Regions from separate parts of the Pseudoalteromonas sp. GutCa3 genome, predicted to be linked through region 1. Evidence: predicted binding sites of a transcription regulator. Region 1 holds the regulator's gene; each other region holds the start of a gene.
The links. Region 1 encodes sigma-54, which starts transcription at its own class of promoters, with help from an activator protein. Its sites were predicted from a motif close to GTTGGCACGNNNNTNGNNT; they were not measured.
Positions count from the first base shown of each region.

Region 2: fliE (flagellar hook-basal body complex protein FliE) is a predicted target of sigma-54. The motif match lies at 4,288-4,306, and genes of this name have one in related genera.
Region 3: CXF64_RS05265 (BON domain-containing protein) is a predicted target of sigma-54. The motif match lies at 1,463-1,481, and genes of this name have one in related genera.

Region 1 covers NZ_PJBK01000056.1:80,345-87,611, forward strand. Annotated here, with positions in the region: gene CXF64_RS09635 (ATP-binding cassette domain-containing protein) at 1-14, opposite strand, end outside; gene CXF64_RS09640 (calcium/sodium antiporter) at 270-1,238, shown strand; gene CXF64_RS09645 (KpsF/GutQ family sugar-phosphate isomerase) at 1,242-2,213, shown strand; gene kdsC (3-deoxy-manno-octulosonate-8-phosphatase KdsC) at 2,214-2,765, shown strand; gene lptC (LPS export ABC transporter periplasmic protein LptC) at 2,762-3,316, shown strand; gene lptA (lipopolysaccharide transport periplasmic protein LptA) at 3,306-3,851, shown strand; gene lptB (LPS export ABC transporter ATP-binding protein) at 3,848-4,573, shown strand; gene CXF64_RS09670 (RNA polymerase factor sigma-54) at 4,643-6,142, shown strand; gene hpf (ribosome hibernation promoting factor) at 6,169-6,456, shown strand; gene ptsN (PTS IIA-like nitrogen regulatory protein PtsN) at 6,461-6,913, shown strand; gene rapZ (RNase adapter RapZ) at 6,932-7,267, shown strand, end outside.
Region 2 covers NZ_PJBK01000034.1:35,245-42,511, reverse strand. Annotated here, with positions in the region: gene CXF64_RS07325 (sigma-54 dependent transcriptional regulator) at 1-549, shown strand, start outside; gene CXF64_RS07320 (DNA-3-methyladenine glycosylase I) at 888-1,481, opposite strand; gene CXF64_RS07315 (sensor histidine kinase) at 1,614-2,726, shown strand; gene CXF64_RS07310 (sigma-54-dependent transcriptional regulator) at 2,723-4,189, shown strand; gene fliE (flagellar hook-basal body complex protein FliE) at 4,346-4,678, shown strand; gene fliF (flagellar basal-body MS-ring/collar protein FliF) at 4,699-6,414, shown strand; gene fliG (flagellar motor switch protein FliG) at 6,407-7,267, shown strand, end outside.
Region 3 covers NZ_PJBK01000026.1:18,344-25,610, forward strand. Annotated here, with positions in the region: gene srmB (ATP-dependent RNA helicase SrmB) at 56-1,282, shown strand; gene CXF64_RS05265 (BON domain-containing protein) at 1,555-1,875, shown strand; gene CXF64_RS05270 (methyl-accepting chemotaxis protein) at 2,092-4,062, opposite strand; gene CXF64_RS05275 (mechanosensitive ion channel family protein) at 4,424-5,371, opposite strand; gene yaaA (peroxide stress protein YaaA) at 5,493-6,272, opposite strand; gene tal (transaldolase) at 6,498-7,267, shown strand, end outside.

The DNA.
Region 1 (7,267 bases):
AAGTCGCTCTCCATAAAAATGTTCACTAGTGCACCTATTTTAAAGCTTTTTTGTCAAAGATGGAAAAAACAATTCGTAAGATTTTGTAATACACCCATGAAAAGGATTATAAGACTCGCTCAAAACAGCTTAACCCCGGCTTAAATTTTTAAATTAGCTGTTTAAAAGCAGCATTGTTACGTAGTTGACCTTACTCTTTTATTTATACTTTCATCTTGGCTTTTGTTACTATTCGCGCCATCCGTATTTTGTATAACTGGCTTAACACAATGGTTACCTCGTTTGTTATTTTAATTCTTGGTTTTGCAGCTCTTGTTTGGAGTGCAGACAGGTTTGTTTATGGCGCTGCGGCTCTTGCTAAAAACTTTGGTGTACCTACACTTATTGTTGGTTTAACCGTGGTAGCTATGGGCTCTTCAGCACCCGAAATGATGGTTTCAGCCTCTGCCGCTCTGGCTAATAAAACCGACACAGCGGTTGGTAATGCTGTTGGCTCTAATATTACAAACATTTTACTTGTGTTAGGTATCACAGCTCTATTTCGCCCTCTTTCAGTTTCATCAAGTACATTAAAACGCGAAATGCCATTGGTAATGCTCGTATCTTTAGTTACTTGGTGTGTGTTCTCTGATAACTACTTTTCATTTAATGAAGGTGTTGCGCTTTTGGTTGGCTTTATCGTATTCATCGGTGGGTTAATTATTGTATCTATGCGTGCGAAAAACCAAGATGATCCATTTGTGTCAGAAGCCTGCGACGACGTCCCTAACGATGTACCTACGAAAAAAGCGGTATTTTGGTTAGTTGTCGGCATGATACTCCTACCTGTTAGTTCTCATTTTTTAATAGGTTCGGCTGTCGATATTGCTAAATACTTCGGCTTAAGCGACTTAGTCATTGGCTTAACAATTATTGCCATCGGTACTAGTTTGCCTGAACTTGCCGCTTCGGTTGCAGGTGTACTTAAAAATGAAGATGATTTAGCACTAGGTAATATTGTTGGCTCAAACATATTTAATATTCTAGCGGTATTACCACTTGCCGGTATTATTAACCCTTCTGCCATTGACCCATCATTAGTAAGCCGAGACGTATTAATTATGATTGGTGCAACACTTGCTCTCATTATTATGTCATTGAACTTTAGAGGCACCCAACGTATCAATAGAGTAGAAGGCGGCTTATTGCTAATAGCGTTTTTGGGTTACCAAGGGTATATTTTTAGTCAAGTAGGGTAAATGATGGCAACGCTAAATTTTATTGAACAAGGCCTTCGCGTTTTAGATGTTGAGCGCCAAGCACTTAGTGATATTGCACAATATGTAGATGAAAATTTTCATAACGCGTGCCAATTAATGTACGACTGCGAAGGCCGTATTATTGTCATTGGTATGGGTAAATCAGGTCATATTGGCAATAAAATAGCGGCAACCCTTGCAAGTACTGGCAGTCCAGCATTTTTTGTTCACCCTGGTGAAGCAAGTCATGGTGATTTAGGTATGATCACTAAAAATGACGTAGTTATGCTTATTTCCAATTCAGGGGAGACCAGCGAAGTTTTAAATATCATTCCTGTTTTAAAACGACTTGGTGCCAAAATGATATCGATGACTGGCAATACGCAATCAACCATGGCGACCCTTGCTAATGTACATGTGTGTATTAAAGTAGAAAAAGAAGCCTGTTCATTGGGTCTAGCTCCTACATCAAGTACCACTGCAACGCTTGCGATGGGCGATGCCATGGCAGTTGCATTATTAGAAGCTCGCGGCTTTACAGCTGATGACTTCGCGCTATCTCACCCAGGTGGTAGTTTAGGCAAGCGCTTATTACTTACTTTAAAAGATGTTATGCACAGCGGCGCAAATACACCTATTATTAGCGTTTCACAAACAGTTAAAGACGCCCTTATTGAAATGTCTGCTAAAGGTTTAGGCATGACAGCCATTGTTGATGAAAATCAGCAACTCGTGGGATTATTTACCGATGGCGATTTGCGTCGTATTTTAGAACAAAGAATTGATATTCATACAACACAAATAGATGTTGTTATGACTAAGTCATGCACTACGGCTACACAAGATATTTTAGCCGCTGAAGCGCTTAATATTATGGAACACAAACGTATAAATGGCTTAATCGTCGTCAATGAGAAAAACCAACCTATTGGCGCATTAAACATGCAAGACCTATTAAAAGCAGGAGTGTTATAAATGCAATTTGAAGAACTCTATCAACCGCTGAGCGATGATGCAAAAGCACGCGCTAAAAAAGTAAAACTACTTATATGCGATATTGATGGTGTATTTTCTGATGGCCGTATTTACCTTGGTAATCAAGGTGAAGAGCTAAAAGCATTTAATACAAAAGATGGTTTTGGCATTAAAGCGCTTATAAACAGTGGCTTTGAAGTGGCTGTAATTACTGGTCGTCATTCACAAATAGTGCAACAACGTATGAGCAGCTTAACCGTACAGCATATTTATCAAGGCCAAGAAAATAAGCTCATTGCCTATCAAGAATTAAAAGACAAACTCAACCTTAGCGATGAACAAATTGCTTATATCGGTGATGATGGTCCTGACATGCCCGTTATGGAATTAGTCGGCTTTGCTGTTGCAGTAAATGATGCCCATCCACTTATTAAACGTTTATCACACTATGTAACGCAAATGCCTGGCGGCTTTGGTGCAGTAAGAGAGCTCACCGACTTACTTATGCTTGAAAATGGTAAAGCATTGACTACACAAGGCACTAGTTCATGAATGCAGCGCGCATAATATTAAGCGTTTTATTCATTAGCTGTATGGTTTGGCTTTGGTACCCTTATTTTACACAAACAAATATTGTGCCTCAGACTGAGCCTGAAGTTATTGCCAAGCCTGATTACATAGCCATTGAACTCAAACAAACAGCCTATGACGAACAAGGTAAAATTAGCCACAAAGTCACTGCGGCTAAAATGGAGCTATATCAACAATTAGGTTTTACGTTTTTTGAAAAACCTATTTTTACTTTATATAACGAAAAGCAAACGTGGCAAATAAATGCAGACGAAGCAACATTATACGAAGACAAACAATTAATTTTAGAAGGCAATGTGGTTGCCAAAAACTTAACCGATAACGCCATGATAGACAAAATCAATGCTGATAATATTCAGGTAGATATAAAGCTATTAACAATGCGTTCGGAGCAACCCGTTATCATCACTGGACCCAATTTAAAAATCACTGGTAAAGGCCTAGAAGCCGACTTAAAAACCGAAGTGATAAAACTAATTAACCATACGCGAACCATATATTATGACCAATAAAATATTAAAATCACTTATTATTCCTACACTTATACTAGCGTTTAATAGTAATGCTGCAGAGCAAAACACGCAACCGACTGCAAATCAAATTTCAATAAGCGCCGATAAGCAAGAAGGTCAATTAAAAGCTAATGTCGGGATTTTTGAGAAAAATGTTGAAATTATTCACGGTAATCGCCGTATCACAGCCGACCGCTTAGAAGTACATAAACGCGATGAACTTGGTGATAATAAACAATTATTAATTGCTACAGGTAGCCCTGCGCACTTTGAAGAAAAGCAATCAGATGGCACGACTATGAGCGCCAGTGCTGACGAAGTACGTTATGATGTATCTAAGCGTTTTTTAACGCTTGTTGGTAATGCACAAGTATCGCAAGCGGGACAAAAAATAAATGCTAAAAGCATTACCTACGATATAGAGCAGCAGCTAATCAGTGCCGAAAAAGATGAAAACTCAACTGACCGCGTTCACACAATTTTAGTGCCAATCGAGACTAAAAAAAGTAAAAAAAGCGACAAAGGTCAACCATGAGCACATTAAAAGCAGAGCTATTAGCAAAGAGCTATAAAGGCCGTGAAGTTGTAAAAAACGTCGGCCTTGAAGTCAAAGCTGGCAGTATTGTTGGCTTACTTGGCCCTAACGGCGCAGGTAAAACTACCACGTTTTATATGATAGTAGGACTTGTACCTAGCGACAAAGGTAAAATATCGATAGACGATAACGATATTACTCTTTTACCTATGCATAGTCGTGCTAGATTAGGCATTGGCTACTTACCGCAAGAGTCTTCAATATTCAGAAAGCTGACTGTTTATCAAAACTTAATGGCCATTTTAGAAACGCGCAAAGAGTTAAATAAACAAGCTAGAGAAGACACTCTCGATAAATTATTAGATGAATTTAGCATACAACACATTCGTGATAGCCAAGGTATGGCATTGTCAGGAGGCGAACGTCGTCGTGTTGAAATAGCACGTGCGCTGGCAGCAGATCCTAAATTTATATTACTGGATGAACCATTTGCAGGTGTTGACCCTATTTCGGTATTAGATATAAAGAAAATAATAGAACATCTTAAAAATCGTGGGATTGGTGTATTAATTACCGATCATAACGTAAGAGAAACCCTTGATGTTTGTGAAAAAGCCTACATTGTTTCTCATGGGGAGCTGATTGCATCAGGTACTCCAGAACACGTATTAAATGATAAAACAGTACGCGATGTTTACTTAGGCGAGCAATTTAGGCTGTAACATTTACGCCATGTCTTTAAGCATCTGCTAGTATTAATTATAACAACATAAAAGGATTGTTAGAGATACATGAGGCAATCACTACAGCTGCGCATGGGCCAGCAACTTACAATGACTCCACAGCTGCAACAAGCTATTCGTTTGTTGCAACTCAGTACATTGGATCTCCAGCAAGAAATACAAGAAGCTCTCGACAGCAACCCGCTATTAGAGGTTGAAGAAGCAGACTATTCAGAAGACGCTGCAGGTAAAAACGAGCAAAAAGCAGATACAGATGACATAACTGTTAGCGCATCTGCCGATGATGCTCCAAGCGAATACGAACAAGATAGTGGTGAAGCACTTGCAAAAGACACGCTAAGTGACGACATGGCTATGGATGTTAGTTGGGATGAGTACATGAGTGCCGCCCCAGCAGCATCATCGGGTCCGATGCCTGAAGACGAATCAATATACCAAGGCGCCTCTACTGAAACGCTCCATGAGTATTTAATGTGGCAGTTACAACTAACGCCATTTAGCCCTACAGACGAAGCTATTGCTATTGCGATTGTAGAAGCCGTCGATGATTCAGGTATTTTAACACTAAGCTGCGAAGAGATTTTAGAAAGCTTTAATCAAGAAAACGAAGATGATAACGAAGTCGAACTTGATGAAATTGAAGCTGTATTAAAACGCATCCAACTGTTTGATCCTGTTGGTATTGCTGCACGTAGTTTACAAGAGTGTTTGTGTATTCAGCTTAACCAGTTTGATAAAGAAACACCTTACATTAATGAAACAAAAATGATTTTAACCGAGCATATTGATTTATTAGCTGCTCGTGACTATCGTACATTAATGAAGAAAACTAAGCTCAAAGAAGAAGAGCTTAAAGAAGTAATGACATTAATACATACTCTTAGCCCTAAACCTGCAGATACTATTGTAAGAGAAGAATCTGAGTATGTTATTCCTGATGTGTCAGTTAAAAAAATTAAAGGCCGCTGGGTTGTTGAGTTAAACCCAGATAGCATGCCTAAAATTCGTGTTAATAGCCAATACGCGGCAATGTCTCGCACTGTAAAATCCAGTGGTGACAGCCAGTTTATTCGCTCGCATTTACAAGAAGCTAAATGGTTTATTAAAAGCTTAGAAAGTAGAAACGACACGCTATTAAAAGTAACAAATTGTATTGTTAAGCAACAACAAGGCTTTTTTGAACACGGTCCTGAAGCCATGAAACCAATGGTTTTAAATGATGTTGCTGAAATGGTAGAAATGCACGAATCAACAATTTCGCGCGTAACAACCCAAAAGTATATGCACACACCCCGTGGTATATTTGAGCTTAAATATTTTTTCTCAAGCCATGTAAGCACCGAAAACGGGGGGGAATGTTCATCTACAGCAATCCGTGCGCTTATCCGAAAATTAATCGCAGCAGAAAACTCAGCAAAACCATTGAGTGATAGCAAAATAGCGGATATATTGGCTGAGCAAGGAATTAAAGTAGCGAGACGTACAATCGCAAAATACCGCGAATCTCTGGCTATTCCACCGTCAAATCAGCGTAAAAGTTTGATTTAAGACGCAAAAAAAAGAGGGTAATGCTTATGCAACTAAACTTAACTGGTCGTCACGTAGAATTAACCGATTCACTAAGAGACTATATTAATACCAAATTTGCGAAGCTAGAAAGACACTCTGATCATATTAATAATGTTCATGTCATTCTCGATGTAGAAAAATTAAATCAAAAAGCAGAAGCCACCATACACGTAAGCGGTGCTGAGCTATTTGCCTCTACAGAACATCAAGATATGTATGCCGCCATTGACTCGTTGATCGACAAGCTCGATCGACAAGTAATTAAACACAAAGAGAAGCTTGCTCGACACTAATATGATGAAATTAAGCTCACTTATATGCCAGGACTGCAGCAAAGCTGCGGTCCTTTTTAATAGCAAAAAAAGAATTTTAGAGTTCATTAGCGAACTTGCTCACGACAAACTTCCGTATTTACCGCAACAAGATATTCTTAATGCTTTAATGAGCAGAGAAAAATTGGGTAGTACAGGTATAGGGCGTGGCATTGCCATTCCTCATGGAAGAATGAGCGGTGCAGAAGAGCCTTTGGCTTTAGTACTCGTTAGCGAAACTCCAATAAATTTTGATGCAATCGATAATCGCCCTGTTGATATTTTCGTCGCACTCATCGTACCAGATGGCGATAACCAGCAGCACTTAAAGACTCTAGCAACCATTGCTGATAAACTAAACAACAAAGATTTTTGTAAACAGTTACGCAGTGCAAAATCAGATACTGAGCTTTACCAAGTTATTGTCAATCAATCATAGTTTTATAAAGGGTGTTAAATGGAGTTAATTATCATAAGCGGCCGTTCTGGTTCTGGAAAGTCGGTTGCTTTACGCGTTGTAGAAGATTTAGGTTATTATTGCGTAGATAATATTCCAGTTAACTTGCTTCCTTCATTAGTTCGCAGTGTGTCTGATAGCTACGATAAAATTGCTGTTAGCATTGATGTGCGTAACATCCCTAAACAACAGGATGAATTTAACGATATTCTTGAATACTTGCCTGGCTTTGCAAAACCTACGTTATTTTATTTAGATAGCGACGATCAAACATTGATCAAACGTTTTTCTGAAACTCGTAGATTACACCCACTATCAATTGACTCGTTGCCTCTT
Region 2 (7,267 bases), on a different contig from region 1:
AACCCATCACTGAGTGAACGTGCTGATGATATTCCGCTGCTTTTAAAGGAGTTAATGCGCCGAGTTAACGACCAAACAGGTTCTACCGCTAAGTTTACAGAACGCGCAGTTGAGAGCTTAAAAGAACATGCTTGGCCTGGTAATATTCGTGAGCTTGCTAATTTGGTGGAGCGTATGGTTATTATGTTTCCTGAAAAAGTGGTCGATATTCCCGATTTACCTAATAAATATCGTTACATTGAAGTTGAAGCCTACGAGCCAGAATATCCTGAAGAGTTAATGGAAAAAGACGCCTTTAACGACATATTTAGCACCGGTTTTAGCGATTACGAAAGTGAGCCTGACGCTGAGTTTAGCCAAACGGGTAGTGGGTTATTGCCAGATGATGGTATTGAACTTAAAGATTATTTAGCCGAGCTCGAAATAAGCTTAATAACCCAAGCGTTAGAGCGCTATGATTACGTTGTAGCTCGCGCAGCCGAAATATTAGGTGTTCGCAGAACAACACTCGTTGAGAAAATGAAAAAGTATAATCTTTCAAGAGATTAAGGTTTAAAAGCAGCTGTCAGTGTTTAGTTATAAATTGGCCAAACACAGTAGATAAATAACCCCTCGTTTTGTAGGTGCGGTTTTATACCGCACTTTACTTAAAAAATATTAGCAAGAGCGCGAAGTAAATTCGCACCTACACGGTTTTTACTTTTGTTGTAGACGCTAGACTTGCTCGCGTGAAAAACGAGACTTTTAATCACTTAAATAAAAAGTTATTTCACAAAGAGAAAAACGAAGGTAAATGAGAAACCATAGTCAACTTACGCGTTACTTCTCTAAAGCGCAGCGTCTCTTAACCTATTTGTGAACAAATCACTTTTATGGTTATAAATCACTTACCCACTAAAAGCCTTAATAATTTCTTCTTTTCTAAAACAATCATTACTGTGATCGTTAACCATACCGCAGGCCTGCATATGAGCGTAAACCGTTGTAGGGCCTAAAAACTTAAAACCCCGTTTTTTTAAATCTTTCGCAAATGCGGTTGATGCTTCTGTAATTGCCGGGTAGTCCTCAGCGTTATTTAAATTACTTATAATCGGTTTATTATCGACAAACTGCCATTGGTAGTTACTAAAACTTTCAAATTCTTCTTGTATTTCTATAAAGCGTTTAGCGTTGTTAACAGTTGCCTCAATTTTTAAGCGATTGCGCACAATCCCCTCATTAAGCATTAATCTCTCAATATCATCTTGTGTGAATTGTGCCACTTTATTTACATCAAAATTAGCAAATGCTTTTTTATAACCGCTGCGTTTTTTTAAAATTGTATACCAGCTTAAACCCGCTTGCGCTGATTCAAGCGTAATAAATTCAAACAGCTTTGTATCATCATAAAGGGGGACGCCCCATTCTTCATCATGGTAAATAACGTAGTCGGGTTTAGTGGTGTCGAGCCACGGGCAACGGCACTTTATTTGCTCACTCATTATTATTCCTTTTTGTGTGCGTCATTTTTATGTCGCTCAAATTATTGATGTAACTTAATGATAAATATGTAAATAAATTTTGGTATGAATCGTGCATTTAGACATGTATCTACATCAATTCGAGATTTGATTATGGCCCTTGCTAGCGTGCTAAAACCACAGTTTTTTTCTGCAAATCAGTATAACCCATGTTTACTTCAAGAGGAGTACATTGGTGAATTAAGCGATCTGCGCAAGCAAGCAAGTTGGCTTTCGCATTTGGTTGATACCATGCCAGCAGGCGTGGTTGTACTTGATGGCAAAGGGTTGATTGCAAAAGCGAATCAAATAGCGATTGATATGCTTGGCGAGCCACTTGAAGGCGAACGCTGGTTTAATGTTATTCAGCGCTCTTTTAGGCCACATCAAGATGATGGCCACGAAGTGTCTTTAAAAGACGGGCGCCTAATAAAGCTTGATATTACTGCTTTAGCACCAGAGCCTGGGCAACTTATTTTAATGACGGATTTGACCGAAACTCGCCGCTTACAAAAACGTGTTGCACATATGCAGCGATTAAGCGCGCTGGGTAAAATGGTTGCGTCACTCGCGCATCAAGTCCGTACGCCGCTCTCAGCCGCTATGCTTTACGCCGCTAATTTAGGATCAAAACGCTTACCCGAAGCATCTCGCGATAACTTTCAAACAAAGTTAATGTCGCGTTTAAAAGATTTAGAAACTCAAGTAAACGACATGCTGTTATTTGCTAAAAGTGGCGATCAGCAAGTTGTTGAGCAAGTTTCAATGCAGCAGCTTTTAACAGAAGTTAAAGCAGGTGCTGATGCGATGGTTGCACTTAATGAAAGTGAGCTGGATGTAAGCTTACCAGAGCCAGATATACAAATAGTCGGTAATAAAACGGCATTGGCCAGTGCTATTCAAAATCTTGTGCACAATAGTATTCAAGTTATTGGCGGCGGTGCAAAAGTAAAAATTAGCGCACAAAGAGATTTAAAAGATTTAGATATGGTTCGTATTAGTGTGAGCGACAATGGCCCAGGTGTTGATTTAAGCCAAAGCGATAAAATTTTTGAACCATTTTTTACTACAAAAAGTCAGGGCACAGGTTTAGGGCTTGCGGTAGTAAGTTCGGTAGCTAGTGCGCACCAAGGTCGTGTTGATGTGACTAATAATACGCAGGGTGGTGCCTGCTTTAGTTTGTTACTGCCTATTAAGGCAACATCTAAACTAGAGGGTTCATTATGAGTAACACTATTTTAGTTGTCGAAGATGACGCAGGGCTTCGTGAAGCCTTAATAGATACCCTTGAAATGTCGGGTATTGAATGTGTTGCAGCGAGCAGTGCTGAGCAAGCAATGTTACTGCTTAAAAAAGATCAATTTTCGCTTGTTGTAAGCGACGTGCAAATGGGCGCAATGAGTGGCCTGGATTTACTACGCAGTATTAAATTAAACCACCCTGATTTACCTGTATTGATGATGACGGCGTACGCCACAATTGACGATGCGGTAGAGGCGATGCGCCTAGGTGCAATTGACTACATGGCTAAACCATTTGCACCTGAAGTGCTGTTAAATATGGTGAGTCGTTATTTGCCTGAAAAAGCAAAAGAAACCGACGGACCTATTGTTGCTGACCCAACTAGTATTCAATTATTGGAGCTTGCGAGTAAAGTAGCACGCTCTGATGCAAGTGTAATGGTACTTGGCCCAAGTGGTTCAGGTAAGGAAGTACTTGCTCGTTATATTCATGATAAGTCAAGCCGTTGTAATGAGCCATTTGTGGCGATTAACTGCGCGGCTATTCCTGAAAATATGCTTGAAGCCACGTTATTTGGTTATGAAAAAGGAGCTTTTACGGGCGCGATTCAAGCATGTCCGGGTAAGTTTGAGCAAGCACAAGGCGGCACTATTTTACTTGATGAAATTACTGAGATGGACTTAGGGCTACAAGCAAAGCTGTTACGCGTACTGCAAGAACGTGAAGTAGAGCGTTTAGGGGGGCGTAAAACAATTCAGCTCGATGTACGTATTTTGGCAACCAGTAATCGTGATTTAAAAGAAGCCGTGTCTGAAAATCAGTTTAGAGAAGATTTATATTACAGGCTTAATGTTTTTCCACTAATGTGGCGACCATTGTGCCAACGCCCTGGCGATATTATTGTATTGGCTAAGCATTTAATTGAGCGCCATATAAGTAAAAGCAAAGAGCCTATGGCATATTTAGATAAAGGTGCCGAGCAAAAGTTATTGGCTCACGCGTGGCCTGGTAATGTGCGCGAGCTTGATAACGTTATACAGCGTGCACTTATACTGCGCACGGGTAACACAATAAATGAGCATGCTATTTTTATTGAAAACTTAGCAGCTAATAACTTTGTTATGGAGCCATCATTGGCGCCGGCGCAAACAGTATCGTCAACAGAATTAGCTCACGCAGATAAAGGCGTTGATAAAAGCACGCTAAGCTCTGCATATTATGATGAAAAATCACATGCCGAGGTTGAACCTAAGCAGGGCTTGCTAGCGGCAGACACCGGTAGCTATAAAGATGAGCTTAAAGACAAAGAGCATCGTATTATTTTAGAAACCCTTGCACGCTGCCAAGGCAAGCGTAAAGACGTTGCCGAAACATTGGGCATAAGCCCACGAACTTTACGTTATAAACTAGCGCAAATGCGCGATTTAGGTATTTCACTTCCAGCATAACCTCCTATAAACCCTAAGTTTGCGCTGCGAACTTAGGGTTGTCAAAACTCTGACTAACACAAATTAAAGTTAACCTATTGTATTTTAATGATTAATTATTTGGCATGCTTTGTGCTTTATTACTTGTAAGAGTTCACTGCGTGTCAGAGATAAATTATGAAAATTCAAAACAGTGCTGTATTTCAAGAAATGCAATCAATGGCTTTAGAAGCCGGCCGTAATAATCAAATAAATAAATTGCCGACTCAAGTTCAGCCTACTTCTACTTCCCAGTTTGGCGACATGCTAAGTGATGCATTAAATACAGTGCACGGTCTACAGCAAGATGCAGGTCAAAAAGTAAAAGCGGTTGAGATGGGGGATCGAAGTGTATCGCTTGCTGAGGCGATGATTGCTTCTCAAAAATCGTCAGTTGCTTTTGAGGCTACAGTACAGGTTCGTAATAAACTTGTTGAAGCTTATAAAGAAATCATGAACATGCCTGTTTAATTAGGTAGTGGAGAATTATTGTGGCGCAATCTAACCAATCTACAGACCTAGCACTTGCTGGTGGCGGTATTGACCAAAGTGGTGGTGATGATCAACAAGAACAAAAGTCAGGCTACTTAAGTGCTTTAAATGGTGTTGATGTATTGCGCCAAGTAACATTGGTTATAGCATTGGCTATTTGTTTAGCTATCGCGATTTTTATTATTATTTGGGCTCGTCAGCCAGATATGCGCCCGTTAGGCAAAATGCAAACTGAAGAGCTTATTCAAACGCTCGACTTTTTAGATGCGCAACAAATTGAATATCAACTAGATGGCAACGTTGTGTCGGTTGATGAAAGCGAATACCAAAATATTAAATTGTTAATGACCCGCGAAGGGTTAGAGCAAGGGCCAGCGTCGGGCTCTGACATAATTATGCAAGATATGGGCTTTGGTGTAAGCCAACGCTTAGAGCGCGAACGCCTAAAACATGGTCGAGAACAGCAGTTAGCACGCACCATTGAAGAACTTAACAACATTACTCGCGCCAAAGTATTGTTAGCCATTCCTAAAGAAAACGTATTTGCCCGCAGAGAAAAAAAACCATCAGCTACAGTTGTATTAACGCTTAAGCGTGGACGCTCACTCGACCGTGAAGAAGTAGATTCTGTTGTTGATATGATTGCTTCGGCAGTACAGGGTTTAGAGCCTATGCGAGTTACTGTTACCGATCAAAATGGTCGATTACTAAATTCAGGTTCGCAAAGCTCATTAGCAGCACGCTCTCGTAAAGAATACGATTTAGAACGTAAGCGCGAACAAGAGTATCTTGAAAAAATAGACAGTATTTTAATACCGGTTGTTGGGCTTGCAAACTATACAGCCCAAGTTGATTTGAGCATGGACTTTAGCTCGATTGAGGAAACTCAAAAGCGTTATAACCCAGACCTACCAGCGGTTAGAAGCGAAACCACATTTGAAGAAAATAACATTGGCGGCCTAGCTGTTGGTATTCCAGGTGCGCTTACAAATCAGCCACCGTTAAATTCGAACATTCCTGAGGTTGCGGGGCAAGGTGGTGCAGGCACAGCTACGTCACCAACACGCAGCCACAAAGAAGCCACACGTAATTATGAACTCGACACTACAATTTCTCATAAGCGCCAGCAAAGTGGTGTAATACGTAGGATAAGCGTATCAGTTGCTGTTGACTACATTGCTAAAGTGGGAGAAAACGGTGAAACAACCATGACTCCACGCTCGGTAGAGGCATTGTCAAATATTCGTCGCTTACTACAAGGTGGTGTAGGTTTTGATATGCAACGTGGTGATGCACTTGAAGTAGTGACAGTGCCGTTTGTACGTGAAGAAACAAATTTAGCAATAGAAGTGCCACTGTGGGAACAAGACTGGTTTATGAAAATAGCCCGCCTTGTATTAGGCGCCTTAGTTATCATTGTATTGATAATGGCAGTAGTAAAACCAATGCTTAAACGCTTAATTTACCCAGACGATACACTAGAAGAATACGACGAAGATGCATTAAGTTCAGGCGTAGATATTGGCGACAACACGCTTGATATGCTAAATAAAGACTTTGATTCTGCTTCGGTTGGTTTCTCAAGTGATGGTACACTGCAGTTACCGGATTTACATGGCGACGAAGATTTACTTAAAGCAATTCGTGCCCTTGTAGCTAACGAACCAGAACTATCATCACAAGTAGTCAAAGCGTGGTTAACAGAAGATGACTGATCAAGAACAAAAACAACTCCCGCCAGCCTTTGATGTTGATAAGCTAGATGGGGTAGATAAAGCCGCTATATTACTTTTGAGTTTATCAGAAGAAGATGCCGCGCAAATCCTTAAACACTTAGAACCTAAACAGGTGCAAAAAGTGGGTATGGCGATGGCTGGGTTACAGGACTTATCACAAGCTAAGATTAGCGCTGTACACAACTTGTTTATAGAACAAATTCAAAGCTTTAGTACCATTGGTTTTCAGTCAGAAGACTTTATTAAAAAAGCGCTTACAGCAGCACTTGGTGAAGACAAAGCCGCTAGCCTTATTGACCAAATTGTTATGGGCTCAGGCGCTAAAGGCTTGGATTCATTAAAATGGATGGACTCTAAGCAGGTAGCAAACATTATTCGTAATGAGCATCCACAAATTCAAACCATTGTATTATCGTACTTAGAGCCAGAGCAGTCTGCTGAGATTATTGCTCAGTTCCCTGAAAAAGTGCGCTTAGATTTAACCATGCGTATTGCAAACCTTGAAGAAGTTCAGCCGGCAGCACTGCAAGAGCTAAACGAAATCATGGAAAAACAATTTGCCGGCCAAGCAGGTGCACAAGCCGCTAAAATGGGTGGCTTAAAAGCCGCTGCAGATATTATGAACTACCTAGATACCAATGTAGAAGGGCAGTTAATGGACTCTATTCGTGAACATGACGAAGAGATGTCGCAGCAGATTCAAGATCTTATGTTTGTGTTTGAAAACTTAATGGATGTTGAAGACCGTGGTATTCAAGCAATCCTACGAGAAGTACAACAAGACGTATTAATGAAAGCAATTAAGGGCACCGACGATGCGCTTAAAGACAAA
Region 3 (7,267 bases), on a different contig from region 1:
CAAGCGCAGCATAGCGCGTATAATCAGGGTAATTGTCCCTTATTTTAGACACTCTATGCAATTTTCTGAATTTGATCTTGATAACAAGCTACTCGATGCCATTAATAAAATGGGCTACGAGACGCCAACCAGCATTCAACAACAAGCTATTCCTGAAGCACTACAGGGGCGCGACATTTTAGCATCTGCGCCTACTGGTACAGGTAAAACAGCGGCATTTTTAATTCCGGCTATTCAGTACTTACTGGATTTCCCACGTCGTGACCCTGGTTTTGCGCGCGTACTCGTTATGACCCCAACTCGTGAGTTGGCTTATCAAATTCATGAACAATGTGAACTGCTAGCTAAGCGCACACACCTAAAAATTGGTGTAGTAACAGGCGGTATTAACTACGGCACGCATAAAGAAATTTTTGAAAAAAATAACGATATTTTAATCGCCACACCAGGTCGATTAATGGAATACCTAGAAACCGAAAACTTTCATGCTGAACATGTAGAAATGCTTATTATTGATGAAGCAGATCGCATGTTAGATATGGGTTTTAAAAAAGAAATGAGCCGTATTTGTGACGAAGCTAAAAATCGTCGCCAATGTTTTTTATTCTCAGCAACACTTGAAGGTGACAGCGTAGAAAGGTTTGCTGAAAAAACATTAAACGACCCAGCTCTATTAGAAGCCGAATCGTCACGTAAAGAAAAAGCAAAAATTCACCAATGGGTACATTTAGCCGACGATTATCATCACAAACTTGAATTATTAGTTAATACGCTAAAAAATCCTGACGTAACTAAAGCGATTGTGTTTGTTAAAACTCGCGAACGCTTAGAAACATTGATTGGCGAACTTACAACTAATGATGTAAAAGCAGCGTGGTTACGCGGCGAAATGCCACAAGACAAACGTATGAAAGCCATGGAAAACTTCCACAGTGGCAAAACAAGCATATTAGTTGCTACCGACGTAGCTGCACGTGGTATTGACGTATCTGATATCAGCCACGTTATTAACTTTGATATGCCGCGTACTGCCGACGTATATGTACACCGTATTGGTCGTACTGGCCGTGCTGGTAAAAAAGGGATAGCAATATCGCTAGTTGAAGCACACGATATTGGTATTTTATATAAAGTAGAGCGCTACGTTGAACAAAAATTAAAACGCCGTGTAATTAGAGGTGTCGAGCCACAACATAAAGAAGCTAAGCCACCAGCTAAAAAGCGTAAAGATCCAGTAAAAATGAAAGCCAAGAAAAAGGCTAAGGTTAAAAAGAAAAAGTAACCTAAAACATTTTTATACTAAGCCGACTTTTGTCGGCTTTTTAATGCAAGCCTTGGAGGCTCTGCTGTTTGTACCTGTTACATATGTAACCCAAGCATGTAACTCATACTCATTTAAATGTAATTTTTGCCTACCTGAATTCCCAATTAATAAAATTCCCTTATATTTCATAGTGTTAATATTGGCACCGAAATTGTAACTACAAAGATAACCTAGCCGATGGAATTTCCATATTGTGGCTGCACTATTCACCGTAATGTAAGGATTAAGTTATGAACCGCTTCAAGTTAACTATCGCTTTAGTATCATTTTGTTGTTTATTTTTATTAGCTTGCGCTACAAAGGTAAGTGCAGCAACCAACATGGCCGTAGTAAGCAGTGTAGCCACTCAACCTAACTTACAACAAGCTATCACCAACACCCTACGAACTAATCCTAACCTAGCGTTAAGTGATATTCGTGTGCAGGTAAAAAATGGTGAAGTAGATTTATACGGTGAAGCACAAACTGGTTTTCAGCGCGCACTAGCTCAAAAGTTTTTAGAAAATATGGATGGCGTAAAAATCATTCGTAATAAAATTAGCGTTATTTAACATATTAGAATAAAACATAAATATGTTGGAAGTTTGTAATTTACGAGCTCATCGGTTGCAAAATGTCTCACCAACTCTAATATTCATTTATGCGCGTGCACTATTTGGCACGCGCTTATTTACGTCTTTTATTGTACGTCCCTGTAACATCCTACCGTAGTTATATCTGTATGATTAGCGTCATTAAATCAAAGATTTCTAAATTAATAGAGTAAGTTAAAGACTAAACTTTTGGGCCTCATCATTTAAACCGTTTGCCATCCTAGACAATTCGCTACTTGACTGTGCGATATCTCTAACTGCCTGCTCGGTCTCTGATATACCCATATTTATGACACCTATATTTCGTGATATTTCATCGATGGTGGTTGCCTGCTGCTCAGAGGCGGTTGCAATTTGAACAACCATATCAAAAATTTCATCTACTGCTTTGCCTACATTACTATTGATTAAGTTTGCTTTCTTAGCTATTTCCTGAACTTGAGTTGTTTGTCCTACATTGTCTGTCATTGCTTGAACAGCTGCGTTACTGGCACTCACAACAGCTTCAATTATCACTTCAACCTCCATTGTAGACTCTTGCGTAGACTTAGCTAAGCTTCGTACTTCATCAGCAACAACAGCAAAACCACGCCCTTGTTCACCAGCTCTAGCTGCTTCAATTGCTGCGTTCAAAGCAAGTAAATTAGTCTGATCAGCTATCTTTTTAATAACGCCTAATACATTCACTATTTTTTCTGAATTATGCTTCAACTCCGTCACTTCATGTGCTGATTTTTTTGTAGCTTCTCCAAGAGAAACAAGTGCGTTGTAAGTACTATCATTATTTTCAGAGCCTTCTCGAGCCATTCTTTGAATATTTTCACATAATAATGATGCACTAGCAGTTGTACTCGCTATCTCTTTTACTGTTTCAGTCATTTCGGTAGTGGCGGCTGCAACTTGTATAGTTTGTGCTTGCTGCTCGGTAACTGCTAAGCTAGTTTGCTCAGTAACTGAGGCAAGCTCTGTTGCTGTACTGCCTTGCTGAACTGCAACGTTAGATAATTCACCAATCATTTTTCTGAGATTTTCTAACATGGTATGCAATGCAACTTGTAGCATGCCTACCTCATCGTGTGAATTAACTTCGATATTACTGCTAAGATCTCCTGCCGCCACTTTTTTAGCAAAATTGGAAGCTACAATTATTGGAGTCGCTATTTTTCGAGAAAAGAAAACACCAATAAATACAACAACAATTGCAGCTACTATTATAGAAATCACACTAAAAAGCACAGTCTGATGGACTGGTGAAAATGCTTCTGATTCGTCAATTTCACTTAATATAATCCAGCTAAAATCTCCAATCTTTATACTATCGAAGGCAGAAAGTACGTTATTTCCATTATAATCTTTTATTATTTTAGTACCATGTTGAGCATTTAAAGCTAAATTTACAGCCTCTGTATCAGCACCATTATTTGTTACAGTTCCTGCAAAACTTGCTTTGAGTGAATGTCCTTCTGGGTCAAGATATGAATCAGAACGCATTAGCTTATCTTCTCCAACTAGGTAACTCTCACCAGTTTCTCCCATCCCTTCGCGAACACCCATTATTTGATTAGTCCCTTCACTTGAAAGCTGCAAAGCAACTATTGTATCGCTACCATCAACAGGTATAGCAATAAACGCAGCGGGTTCTCCATTACTTGGTGCATACGGTTTGTAATCAGCAATACTAAAACTTTTAGATTGTTTAACCTCTTTAATTAAATCTCCTAAATTTGAACTCGCATATTTCCCTTTTAATATGTTTGTTTGATAATCAGATTCTCTAGCTTGAGTGTAATAAATAAGCCCATTGTTATTAATTAAAAACACATCGTAATAGTCATACTTCTGTATATATTCTGTAAAAAAGCGATCATAGTTGTCTTCCTCAAGCTGCGGAACAATTAAAGCCAAAAGCTCAATATCTGCCCTTTTTTGATTAAAATAATTTTCGATCTGAGTTTTTTTTATTTGATTAATCGCCTCAAGCGACTGAGATATATTGTATTCGACGCGTGATTTTGATTGTAATGTAGAAATTGTAGTAATTATGAGGGCAGGTATTATCCCTACGAGTAGGAAAATTAATGTTAGCTTAGTTTTTAAACTCCAGTGACTCGTTTGAAAAGCTGAACTTTCTTTCTTGCTTGGCATTTGTATTTACTAAATAAAGAGCAGTTAAGTTAAATCTAGCCTACCAAAAGCTAAAAATGAATTTATTTATTCAAAAAAACCGAATTTACAGAGGGAAACAAACAAAATAGGAACATAAAACCACTAAAATGCATTTATTATCCAAACATCTCGTTGTTTATGTATTTATAATGGTTACAAGTTTATTTATTGCGCTCTTATGGGAAAATGATAATTTATACTTATATTAAGGGACTTAACTTTAAAATTAGAAATATCCTTTATTTTATAAAATGTCTAAAAAGCGCGTTTTACTCTGTAAAAACGCGCTGTTGGTAAGTAACTATTTCCCAATGCTTTTGCCTAGTGAGTTTTAACTAAATTACTCACTTTGGTCAGAGTCAGTACCGTCTTTATTTGATGATTGCTGGCTTATTTTATCGCTTATCATGGCATCGAGTTTTTCGCCGCCTTTAATACCAAAATCTAAAGTACGAATTGGGAATGGAATACTAATATCAGCTTCATCAAGTGCCTGCTTAACGGCAACAACACCTTTGTGGCGTACCGTCATAAAGTCAGGCTCGCCTGGGTATTTAATCCAAAACCATACCAGTAAGTTAATGCTGCTGTCACCAAAACCTTCGGCGTATACTGCGGTTTCGTCTTTACGTATTACGAAATCAAATTCATTTATTTTATCGACGATGACGTCTTTTGCTTTTTCTATGTCGTCGCCGTACGAAATACCTACGGGTACCTCTATGCGCCTAACACCTAAAGTGGTGTAGTTTTTTAGTACGTTTCTAAATAATACTTTGTTTGGTACCAGTATTAACTGCCCGTAAAAGCTCTCTATTAGCGTGTTACGTAGGTTTATAGAATGTATTGAACCAAACACATCATCGGTTTCTATTACGTCACCTGTTTTAAATGGCTTACGTACACCCATTGCTATACCAGCAATTAGGTTTTCGGTCATGTCTTGAAACGCAAAACCAATGGCTAAACCCACAATACCTGCACCAGCAAGTAGCGAAGTAACAGTACCTTTTAGCCCAACAAAATCAAGCGCTATAAATAAACCTATGCACAACACAATAACTTTAAAAATTGACGCCATTAAGTCGGCAATTTGTGTTGAGTCGAGTGAGCGGCGTAATACGTTTTTCATCAGCTTGCCAGCAAAGCGCGCCAATATTGAAAACACAATTGCGATCAGTATCGCAACTATAAAATTAGGGATATGGCTTATTACAACATCAAACCACCCTCCGAGCTTTTCTTCTATTAGTTTTTCGGCTTCGTCAATTGACGGAATGCTGATCATTTTATTTGCACCTATTTAATTAGTGTTCTCATTAATATTAGATGAGATTGCAAATATAACGCCAACATCAAAAAAGCCATGCAATGCATGGCTTTTAAATTTTTTATTTAAGCTTATAAACCTAATTTTGTTCGTCGCGCATAAATACCGGCTCAAGCTCTTTAACTGTTGCCTCTGGGCTAAAGTAATAACCTGCTACCGTAAACTCTTTAAGTTGGCTTAACTGCGTTACTTTATTTTCGATAATGTAGCGCGCCATCATGCCGCGTGCTTTTTTAGCGTAAAAGCTAATTACTTTGTATTGACCGTTTTTACAGTCTTTAAAGTGTGGGGTAATAATTTGTGCATTTAATGCTTTCTTATCTACCGCTTTAAAGTATTCGTTTGAAGCAAGGTTAACTAAATATTGTGCGTCTTGCGCTTTTAATACGTCGTTTAGTTTATTCGCTATTACGCTGCCCCAAAACTCGTATAAGTTTTTGCCACGTGAATTTTCGAGCTTGGTGCCCATTTCAAGACGGTAAGCTTGCATTAAATCAAGTGGTTTTAATAAGCCGTATAAACCCGAAAGGATACGTAAATGGTTTTGTGCGTAATCAAGCTCACTAGTTTTAAGTGTACTTGCATCTAAACCGCCATATACATCACCATTAAAGGCAAGAGCGGCTTGTTTAGCATTGCTTTGTGTAAACGGCTGCGCCCACTCACTAAAGCGTGCTGCGTTAAGCCCAGATAGCTTGTCGCTAATTTTCATTAAACTGCCAATTTGCGCTGGTGTTAGTTCACGGCATACTTTCATGAGCTCTTCGCTGTGCTCTAGTAATTCAGGCTGAGTGAACTTGTCTGTTGCGGGTGGCGTTTCGTAATCAAGATTTTTTGCAGGTGAAATAACAGTGATCATAGTTAGCTATTGACTTGTAATTTATTTAGTGTCAATTTCAACATTAAATGAAACGAAAAGCACGTTTTGTTTAAATAAATCCTCTCTTAATAACCCATGCATTGCCGTTTTTTTATTGATCAGGACATAAGACCTATCAAGCATTGTCACACTGTTGCAGTATGGATTAGATATATTAAGAGTGATTAGATTTTTCTTTTAACTTGCTTGGAATGAGGAAAGCAAATGACTTCAGCTCTACAAAGGCTAAAACAACATTCATCTATCGTAGCCGACACTGGTGATATTGAAGCTATTAAAAAGCATCAACCAGAAGATGCAACTACAAACCCGTCGCTTTTATTAAAAGCGAGCGAGATTGAAGCATATAAGCCTTACCTAGATAAAGCTTGGAGCTACGCAAAAGAAACCGAGCAAGAGCCTGCTAAACAACTTGAACTAGCATGTGATTACTTTGCCGTATTACTAGGTAAAGAAATTAGCGCTATTGTACCTGGTTATATTTCTACTGAAGTAGATGCACGCCTTTCGTTTAATACGCAAGCTACGATTGATAAAGCACATACCCTACTTAGCCTTTACGAAAAAGAAGGTGTAAGCAAAGACAAAATTTTAATTAAAGTAGCGTCTACATGGGAAGGTATTAAAGCCGCTGAGCAGCTAGAAAAAGAAGGGACTAAATGTAACCTTACTTTATTATTTAGCGATGCCCAAGCCCGTGCTTGTGCCGATGCAAACGTATTTCTAATTTCGCCATTTGTTGGCCGTATTTTAGATTGGCACGTTGCTAACGGTATGGAAAAACCAACCGATCCGCTACAAGATCCAGGTGTTCAGTCTGTACGCAGCATTTTTGAATTTTACAAACGTCATGACTACAAAACAGTTGTGATGGGTGCAAGTTTCCGTAACACAGGCGAAATTATTGCACTTACAGGTTGCGACAAGCTAACTATTAGCCCTAATCTTTTAGAAGATTTAGGTAACCTTGAAGG